3 regions of the Paenibacillus sp. FSL M7-1455 genome follow, and region 3 is predicted to be linked to each of the others. Evidence: a T-box and tRNA genes for the amino acid it is inferred to sense, from the RefSeq annotation. Region 3 holds a T-box; the other regions hold tRNA genes.
What was found. A T-box is a leader RNA that pairs with one kind of tRNA and senses whether it is charged. The one in region 3 lies ahead of leuS (leucine--tRNA ligase), so its partner is inferred to be a tRNA-Leu.

Region 1 (3,273 bases), 2.4 Mb from region 3:
GCAAAAAAACGCTTTTGGCCGATCCCGACGCGTTATGCGAGCGTGTCCCGTCCTTTACGAAAGGGATCGTCACCGATATCATGCTGTCGCGCAAGTACATCCGGCCAGAGGATAAGGTGCTGTTTATCGACGACATTATCGCCAACGGCGATGCGGCCAGAGGGCTCGTCAAAATTATCGAACGTTCGGGCGCGGAGCTGGCCGGCCTCGGCGTCGTCGTCGAAAAATGCTTCCAGGCCGGCGCGCGCACGATCCGCGAGCAGGGAATCCGTTTGGAGTCGCTTGTAAGGATCGAGTCGCTCGATCACGGAACCATCACCTTTGCCGACTGATCGTCCAAATATAAACAATTTCTTTCAAGTGGCGTCCTTTTCGCTTATAATATACTTAAGAACTCGAGAGGGGAGGCAGCGAAATGGGGAAAGAACCGGTAACCGAACAGTTTTTCGTCGATAAACTGGCTGCAGCCAAAGATCATTTCGAACGCGCATTGGATTGCAAACATACGGAGTTTGATGATCTGTATCCCTACATGATGGAGCATCCTCAATTTTTCTGGTACAAACGTTACGTCGCCTGGTCGGAACTTCTGACCATCGTGCGTATGTGTGATGAGCTTGACTTTTCCTGGAAGGATTTGTTCGCCCCTCATCAAGTGGAGTATGTTGAAAAACGGGTGATGTCTTCTACAGTGCTTGATTTTTGGTTTGAGAAAAATGACAGCAAAGAGCATGCGCAACGCTAATTCTTGCACGAATGTGGAATTCAGCCGGCAAGCCGCTGCAAAAGATATGACCTAAATGAATCCATTTAGGTCTTTTTTTGTGATACGAACAAAGGAAAGGAGGCCGCTTGCGATGATTACCGACGAACAGCTCAACAACTACCGCCTTTCCGGAGAAATGGTCAGGGTGGTTCGCGACAGTCTTGAAGAAAACGATGTAAAAGGCATCGTGGTGGCGTGGGACGACAATCATGTGCTGATCCGGCGCCGCAACCGGAAGGTCGTCAAGCTTGACCGGAATTATTTGTTCCAGCCGGCGGACGAGCCCCGCAAAAACCCCGAAGCTTGAGCTTTCGGGATGATATAGCTGTAAGCAAAGCCGTTTTAACCTGGGGGAATCCTCCTGCCTACATGGCAGAGCAGGGTTTCTCCGGTGTTAAAGCGGCTTTTTTGCAGCTGGGGAATGCATGTTCCAGCGTGATGCTCCAAACCAGACTCCGTCAGGCTTCAGCCTGGGCTCCCGGCCCGCGGGCAAGACATGGGTATCCTTACGTCGTCGAAACAGGAGGGGAAAGAGGGTTGCCCGGAGAAAAGCCGGTGCCGACATTCGGAACGAGTCCCAGATAAGCCTTCATGCGGGCCATCATTTCGCTGCGGAAAGCCGGCCATAAAATGTTCATTTCGCCCGTGTAACCCCTGCATACATATTCCGCGCCGATGCCGCGTTCGTCTTGAAGGATGCGGTATACGCGGATTCGGCGGCTTTTGAATTCGCGTTTGACGCCGGACAGCAGCGTTAAGGCTTGGCGGTCGCCTCCGGCCACCACCTCCATGTACAGCTCGGGCGTTTTGAACACGCCGCTTTCTTCCATGATGCGAAGGTCCCGCTCAAACACTTTGTGAATGTATTGCAGCAGAAGATAACTTTTGATCAGCGCCAGTTCGTCGCGGGTTATGCCTGGTGCAGTCATGTAAGGATCACCGCCTTTCATGGGAACTCATGTTCTTATTTTATCCCGCCTGCCGCATTTTAATCAATGCTTTTTCGCTGGCAGTTGCTTCCGATTTTCATAAACATAAAATGGATCCCTAAAAAATATCGAAAAAGCGTTGACTATATTTTAAAATCATGGTATGATCTATCTTGTCGCCGCGAAAGAGTTATAAAACAACGAAAGCGCCAAGCGATGAATACATATGCGGTCGTGGCGGAATTGGCAGACGCGCACGGTTCAGGTCCGTGTGGGCTAACCCCCCGTGGAGGTTCGAGTCCTCTCGACCGCATCGCTTATAAACAGACCCGTAAATTATGAACATAATTTACGGGTCTGTTTTTTTATGCAATCCGCTAAGAAATTGGCGAGTCGCGGTTTCTTAAACGAGGTGGCAGGCGACGATGCGCCCCGGTTTCGCTTCCCGGAGCTCGGGTTTGCTTTCCGCACAGACCGCCGCCGCGTAAGGGCATCGCGTCCGGAAGGGGCAGCCGCTTGGCGGTTTGAGCGGACTGGGAAGCTCGCCGCTGAGCACGATCCGCTCCTTGCCCGCCTCCACGTCGGGATCCGGGACGGGGATGGCGGACATGAGCGCGCGCGTGTACGGGTGCAGCGGTTCCGCATACAGCGTTTCGCTGTCGGCCAGCTCCATGATTTGCCCCAAATACATGACGGCAACGCGATCGCTGATATGTTTGACCATGGACAGATCATGCGCGATGAACAGGTACGTCAGTCCAAGCCGTTTCTGCAAATCTTTCAGCAGGTTGACGACCTGGGCCTGGATCGATACGTCCAGCGCCGAGATCGGCTCGTCGCAAATGATGAACTTCGGATCGACCGCGAGCGCGCGGGCGATCCCGATACGTTGGCGCTGTCCGCCCGAGAACTCGTGAGGGTAGCGGGTGGCATGATCGGGGTTTAAGCCAACCATGTGGAGCAGTTCCTCGACCCGATGCCTGCGCGCCGAACGGCTGTCGGCGAGACGGTGAATATCCAGCGCCTCCCCGATAATGTCCATGATCGTCATGCGCGGATTCAACGATGCGTAGGGATCCTGGAAGATCATCTGCATCTCCCGGCGGAGCGCCTTCAGCTGGCGCGGCTTGAGCCGATAAATGTTCGTTCCTCCGTACCAGGTTTCCCCTTCCGTCGGCTCGTACAAGCGGAGGATCGTCCGTCCCGCCGTCGACTTTCCGCATCCCGATTCGCCTACCATTCCAAGCGTCTCTCCTTGGCGGACGCTGAAGCTCACGTCATCGACGGCCTTCAGGGTCCGGCCCCGTCCCAAGTGAAAATGCTTGCTCAGCCGGTGGACCCGGAGCAATGGCTCTGTGCTCATCTGGCCACCTCCCGTGCCAGCGGATGCAGCAGCCAGCAGCTTGCGCTGTGCGTTTCCCCGATGGCGGTCGTTTCCGGCAGCCGCTCCCGGCAGATGCGCATCGCATCCCCGCAGCGGGCCCAGAACGGACAGCCGGACGGCGGATTGGAAAGATCGGGCGGCGTGCCGTAGATCGGCACGAGGGGCTCATCCTTGCTCCGGTCGATGCGCGGCAG
Region 2 (3,273 bases), 2.5 Mb from region 3:
GCTTGGGGGCGAGCCGCAGGCCTGGGTGACCATGCTGCAGCCATGGAACAACTTTTTCCTGATCATCATCCTGATATGGATGCAGACAGGCTTTGCGATGGTGATTTTTTCGGCGGCGATCAAAGGCGTTCCCGACGACATCCTTGAAGCGGCGCGCGTGGACGGGGCGGGGGAGATCCGCATCTTTTTCCGCATCATCATCCCGTATATCTCGACGACGCTGCTGACGGTCACGACGACGATCATCGTGTTCACGCTGAAAATATTCGACGTCGTCATGGTCATGACGGGCGGCCAATACGACACCGAAGTGGTGGCGACGCAGTTTTACCGGCAGTTCTTCATGTACCGCAACTTCGGGTACGGTTCGACGCTGGCGATTGTGCTCCTGATCGCGGTGCTGCCTGTGATCTACTTCAACCTTCGCCAAATCCGCAAGCAGGGGGGATTCTAAATGGCCGGAAAAAAGAAGAAAAAGGGCAAAAAGTGGCTCGTTAACCTCATTCTTGGCATCATTTGCTTCATTTGGCTGATTCCGACCGTGGGCCTGCTGATTTCTTCCTTCAGACCTGCCGCGGATATTCTTCAGACCGGCTGGTGGAAGGTGTTCCCGCATCAGGAATGGAAAACGACGGATACGATCAAGCTGTCCAGGGACGTGGACCTGCGCCAGCCGATCGAAGTGAACGGCAAAACCTACTCCGACGATCAGCTGAAAGCGGGCGTAAAGTCGGGAGACGAGCGCCTTATTTGGGAGAACCGCCGCAACCGCGAGATCAGCGTGCAAAAACCGGGTTGGGTGGCGAGCACCCAGCTGACGCTCGACAACTACAAAAACGTCATTTCCGGCAAAGAGTACACGCTGAAAGGACCGGACGGCAGCGAAACGAAGGAAAAGGGAACGGGCCTCTCGCAAGCGTTCTGGAATACGCTGACGATCGCCATCCCGGCGACCGTCATCCCGATCCTGATCGCTTCGTTTGCCGCTTATGCCTTCGCTTGGCTGCGGTTCCCCGGCCGGAAAACGCTGTTCGCGGTCATCATCGCGATGCTGGTCGTTCCGCTGCAGGTGGCGCTGATTCCGGTGCTGAAGGATTATACCGCGCTGGGCCTGAACGGCAGCTATCTCGGCATCTGGCTGGCGCATTCGGCTTTTGGCCTGCCGCTGGTCACTTATTTCATGTATAACTTCATCAGCCAGCTGCCGAAGGATTTGTTCGAATCCGCCTTTATCGACGGCGCGAGCCATTTTACCATTTTCAGCAGGCTGATTTTGCCTTTGTCGGTGCCTGCGCTGGCTTCGATCGGCATTTTCCAGTTCCTGTGGGTATGGAACGATTATCTGGTTTCGCTCATCTTTATCGGCAACCAGCCGGAAGTGCAGGTCATGTCGATGAAGATCGCCGACCTCGTCGGCTCCCGCGGAAACGACTGGCACCTGCTGACGTCCGCTGCCTTCATCTCCATGCTGATGCCGCTGGCGATTTTCTTCCTGCTGCAAAAATATTTCGTCAGAGGGTTGATGGGCGGTTCGGTGAAAGGGTAAACGAGGGAAGAAGTTCCCGCTTAATGATAAACATCGGAAAATACCGCAGTCATGTTTTGCGTTATTGGGTCACGAACATGGGGCATGTCCGGAAAGAGCCGCCGGAACGGGGGCTTTGCGCGGATGTGCCCGTGTTTTTTCGGGGAGGGCCGGGGCATTTGCGGAGGACGAAATTGGCGTCTTTTATTCTCGAAAACTTTTTTTAACAAAATGCTTGACGATGAGAGGCTTGTCATGATATGATCTATCTTGTCGCCGCGAAAGAATGCTTTCGACGAAGACGATGACCGATATGCGGTCGTGGCGGAATTGGCAGACGCGCACGGTTCAGGTCCGTGTGGGCTAACCCCCCGTGGAGGTTCGAGTCCTCTCGACCGCATTACATCAGAAAAAGCTCGCAGATTGCTTTTATAGCCGTTTGCGAGCTTTTTTGTATCGAGCTTTTTTGTATTTTGATCATGAAGTTGTTGTTCTCTACCAGGGCAGAAGGGACTTTGAAACGGTCATAGAGCTTAGAAGTCATGAGTACGGATTCAAATCATGCATGGTATTTGCCTCATTTACGAGTACATTTCCGTGATCATCGTGACGGCTTCTTTGGCGATGATGAATCGATCGCATTTCAGAATTTGGTATACGTTGAGGGAATCGGCTGCGGCCGTTTCCACGCCAGGGATGTTATTGGCGCTCTTCATCACAATGTTATCGATAGTAGGCGTAACGATCAGCGCCTTTTTATCCGCCCCAAGAGCATGAAGCATAGCTACGATGGTCTTCGTCCTGTAATGTTCCAACTTGATCTCGTCGACGACAATGAATTCTTTGTTTTGGACCTTGCTGGACAATGCCGATTTTAGAGCGAGCCGCTTCACCTTTTTATTGAGCTTGTAGCTGTAGTCCCGGGGTTTGGGAGCAAACACGACTCCTCCGCCTCGCCAATGCGGCATGCGAATCGAACCCGCTCTAGACCGATCGATTTTGTTTTGCTTATACGGTTTTCTGCCGCCGCCCCTAACTTCACCGCGTGTTAATGCAGATTGCGTTCCTCTGCGTTTATTTGCCAGGTAATTGACAACGGCTTCATGCATAACCGGTTCATGGGGAACGATGCCGAAAATGGATGCTTCAAGTTTTTATTTGCTGTAAATGATTTTTCGGATGGCATAAACCGAAAGGCAGTAAGATTCTGCGAGTTCTTGAATCGAAGCACCGCAAGCGTAAGCGTGCATGATGTCCCGGTTTCGCCGATCGATTTCCTCCCGGGAACCGGATAATTCCCCCCAATGTTTGTGTTGATCCTTGATTGCCGGAATATAAAGGTACTCGCCTTGCACAAAATTTTGCAACTTTTCGACCAATTCTTTGGGGAGAATCGCGTTCGCGTTAATATATCTCATGAAGACCCACTCCTTGAATTCATATCCTATCTCAAGCAGCAAAGCCAGCATGATTGGTGATGACGTTATTCCATGCAAATATCACCAAATATCTGTCTTTGCATGGAATTGAACATGGGTGATTGCAAGGTTGTGACGAGACATCATTCATTCTCCTTGATCGATATGTTTTCGTGCTAACTCATTGACTGTCGTGACCGTATAGTTGACCGCATGCTGCATCAATGTCCGTTCCGAATTGGGTTCGCACAGTGACCTTGATTCCTTGGAATTTTAAAATCCCGGCAAACTTTCGAACCCGGTCTTTGTCCGATTGGCGAAAGCTTTCGG
Region 3 (3,273 bases):
GACGACGAGGCGCCATACGCGCGACAGGAAGCGATGGGCGCCTTCCACGCCGTTTTCGTTCCAAGGTTTCGTCGCCTCCAGCGGCCCCATGAACATCTCATAGATGCGGAGCGTATCCGCGCCGTAGGTTTCGACGATTTCGTCCGGGTTGATGACGTTGCCGCGGGATTTGCTCATTTTTTCGTTGTTCGTGCCCAGGATCATGCCTTGGTTGACCAGCTTTTGGAACGGCTCCTTCGTGCTGACCACGCCCAGGTCGTAAAGCACTTTATGCCAGAAACGGGCGTACAGCAGGTGAAGCACCGCGTGCTCGACGCCGCCGATGTAGAGGTCGACCGGCATCCACTCGCGCTCTTTTTCCTTCGAAACGAGCGCTTCCTTGTTGTGCGGATCGATAAACCGCAGGTAATACCAGCAGCTTCCGGCCCATTGCGGCATCGTGTTGGTTTCGCGGCGCGCTTTCATGCCGGTTTCCGGATCCACCGTCTCCACCCATTCGGTCACGTTCGCAAGCGGGGATTCCCCGGTTCCCGACGGCTTGATCTGGTCGATGTCCGGCAGCATCAGCGGAAGCTGGTCTTCCGGCACGGTTTTCATCGTTCCGTCTTCGAGGTGCAGGATCGGAATCGGTTCGCCCCAATAACGCTGGCGGCTGAACAGCCAGTCGCGCAGGCGGTAGGTCGTTTTGCCTTGGCCTTTGCCGTTTTCTTCGAGCCATGCGATCATTTTGGCGATCGCTTCTTCGGTGCCCAGCCCGTCCAGGAATCCGGAATTGACGTGTTCGCCGTCACCGGTGTAAGCCTCTTCCTGCACGTTGCCGCCTTTGACGACCTCAATGATGTCCAGGCCGAATTGCTTCGCGAATTCCCAGTCGCGCGTGTCGTGGCCCGGCACCGCCATGATGGCGCCCGTTCCATAACCCGCGAGGACGTAATCGGCGATCCAAATCGGCAGTTTCGCGCCGTTGACCGGATTGACGGCATAGGCGCCCGTGAATACGCCGGTTTTGTCCTTCGCCAGATCCGTGCGCTCCAGATCGCTTTTGCGGGCCGCAAGGTCCTGGTACGCTTTGACCGCTTCCTGCTGCTCCGGCGTCGTGATTTCGGCCACGAGCTCATGCTCGGGAGCCAGCACGCAGTAGCTGGCGCCGAACAGCGTGTCCGGACGCGTCGTAAATACCGTCAATTGGCCGCTATGGCCTTCGATGGCGAAATTCACTTCGGCCCCTTTGGATTTGCCGATCCAGTTGCGCTGCATGTCCTTGATGCTTTCGGACCAGTCGAGCTCCTCCAAATCTTCAAGCAGGCGCTCGGCGTATTCGGTGATTTTCAGCACCCATTGCCGCATCGGCTTGCGGATGACCGGATGGCCGCCGCGTTCGCTTTTGCCGTCGATGACTTCTTCGTTCGCCAGCACCGTGCCCAGAGCCGGGCACCAGTTCACGGGAAGTTCCGCTACGTAAGCGAGGCCTTTTTTGTACAGCTGGATGAAAATCCACTGCGTCCATTTGTAATATTCCGGATCCGTCGTGCTGATCTCGCGGTCCCAGTCGTAGGAGAACCCGAGGGATTTGATCTGGCGGCGGAAATTGTTGATGTTTTTGACCGTGATGTCGCGCGGATGTTCGCCCGTATCGAGCGCGTGCTGCTCGGCCGGCAGGCCGAACGCGTCCCATCCCATCGGATGAAGCACATTGTAGCCGCGCATTCTTTTATAGCGGGATACGATGTCGGTCGCCGTATATCCTTCCGGATGGCCTACGTGAAGGCCGGCGCCGGACGGGTACGGAAACATGTCCAGCGCATAGAACTTCGGTTTGCCGGGATCTTCGCCCGTTTTGAACGTATGGTGCTCATCCCAATACTTTTGCCACTTCGGCTCGATCGACTGGGGATGATACCCCTGAGCCTGCTGATTGTCACTCATCTACTAATGCCCCCTCATACAGTCAGGCGGACGCCTTGCGCGGCCGCAAATTCGCGTGAATCTCATTAAAAAAACCTCTGCAATCCATAGCGTATTAGCGCTAGGGACGAGAGGTTTGATTCCCGTGGTACCACCCTAGTTAGCGGAAAACATGCTTTGCTTCCGCTCCCTTTGCACCCTTAACGGAGGTGAGGCGATGGTTTTTCACGAAAGGAGGGTTCATCCGTCCCCCGTTCAAACCATGACTCCGAGGCGAGTTCATTCCGCTTCGTCAACCGGCTTGCACCGACCGCCGGCTCTCTGGGTGACACCGCCGAAACTACTACCCCTCATCATTGCCATCATGTCATGAAATTGTTGTCAAACATTAAGTCATATTATATATAAAACCCGAATTCTAGTCAATCCGCTCGCTTTTTCGGTCAGTGTCAAGCTAGCGTGGGCAGTCATTTAAGATGCCTGGAACGCGAACCCCGAAGGAACCTCTTCCTTGTAAGCGCTTTGCTTCGTTCTTTCATCAAACACAAGTGATTTGTCAGAATTTTTTGCCGTTATCCGCGAAGTGCTTTGAGTGCCATACCCGTTGTGCTGCTTTGCTTCGGTCCTTGCAGCATGCGAATCATTCCAGCGATACAACCCTTGACCGGTTGCGTCACGTTCTTGAGCAATTGCCGCATGTTTATCGACTGCTGCGGCGTTGCCTGCTTACTCGCTTGTCCTTCAACCGTTCTTACCACCGTGCCCGCTTCTTGAATCCTCATCATCGTCCTCAGCATCGCCCTGACGCCTCGCTCACTCCAACTGTACCCGCCACGCTTCGTCCGCTTGGCGAATATACGCATCTGCGATTCCGCGCTTCCCATCGGGCGCATGCCGCTTGTGTCGATCCCCTTCGCCTGGAGTGTTTTTCGGTAGTCGTCCAAATGCTTCTCATGCCGCTTTAGAAATCTTTTATACGGCTTCCAATCCTTCCGGTTCTCTTCCGCTATCTCTTGCTCCGACACGCCTTCCAGGACCGCCATAAGCGCGGCTGCATCCTGTTTGGCCAAAGACCGTCTCACGGTCTCCCACACCTGCGGCAAATGACCAACAAAGCGTTTCAAATCACGCGCCACATGAAAGCGGTCCAGCATGTACAGACATTGGTGAAAGTAGGATGTACATTCCCCGATCCACGCCGCGCCGTCTCCGTTCACCACAAGCCACGTGTTCTCGTCGATTTCGTAACGCTCCACCAGAAAGTCCCCGAACCCTTCCCAGAAGTCGCCGCCGCTCGTATGCAGGTAATGCTGTTTGTTCTTCAGCTGTACCCGCTTGCCGTTCTTCTCCCAGCCTTCGTGTACGACT

Region 1: it encodes a tRNA-Leu, which carries the amino acid that the T-box ahead of leuS (leucine--tRNA ligase) is inferred to sense. The anticodon was not compared.
Region 2: it encodes a tRNA-Leu, which carries the amino acid that the T-box ahead of leuS (leucine--tRNA ligase) is inferred to sense. The anticodon was not compared.

The regions. Positions count from the first base shown of each region.
Region 1 is NZ_JBBORO010000001.1:1,814,651-1,817,923, forward strand. Features, by position in the region: gene NYE48_RS08405 (xanthine phosphoribosyltransferase) at 1-332, shown strand, start outside; gene NYE48_RS08410 (hypothetical protein) at 416-745, shown strand; gene NYE48_RS08415 (hypothetical protein) at 858-1,073, shown strand; gene NYE48_RS08420 (hypothetical protein) at 1,273-1,695, opposite strand; tRNA gene NYE48_RS08425 (tRNA-Leu) at 1,924-2,008, shown strand; gene NYE48_RS08430 (ABC transporter ATP-binding protein) at 2,099-3,058, opposite strand; gene NYE48_RS08435 (ABC transporter ATP-binding protein) at 3,055-3,273, opposite strand, start outside.
Region 2 is NZ_JBBORO010000001.1:1,720,237-1,723,509, forward strand. Features, by position in the region: gene NYE48_RS07920 (carbohydrate ABC transporter permease) at 1-454, shown strand, start outside; gene NYE48_RS07925 (carbohydrate ABC transporter permease) at 455-1,546, shown strand; gene NYE48_RS07930 (hypothetical protein) at 1,570-1,752, shown strand; tRNA gene NYE48_RS07935 (tRNA-Leu) at 1,841-1,925, shown strand; partial or broken gene rplD (50S ribosomal protein L4) at 2,107-2,679, opposite strand; gene NYE48_RS07945 (CD3324 family protein) at 2,680-2,943, opposite strand; gene NYE48_RS07950 (Cfr family 23S rRNA (adenine(2503)-C(8))-methyltransferase) at 3,125-3,273, opposite strand, start outside.
Region 3 is NZ_JBBORO010000001.1:4,200,191-4,203,463, forward strand. Features, by position in the region: gene leuS (leucine--tRNA ligase) at 1-1,926, opposite strand, end outside; T-box leader at 2,026-2,271, opposite strand; gene NYE48_RS19420 (ISLre2-like element ISTco1 family transposase) at 2,478-3,273, opposite strand, start outside.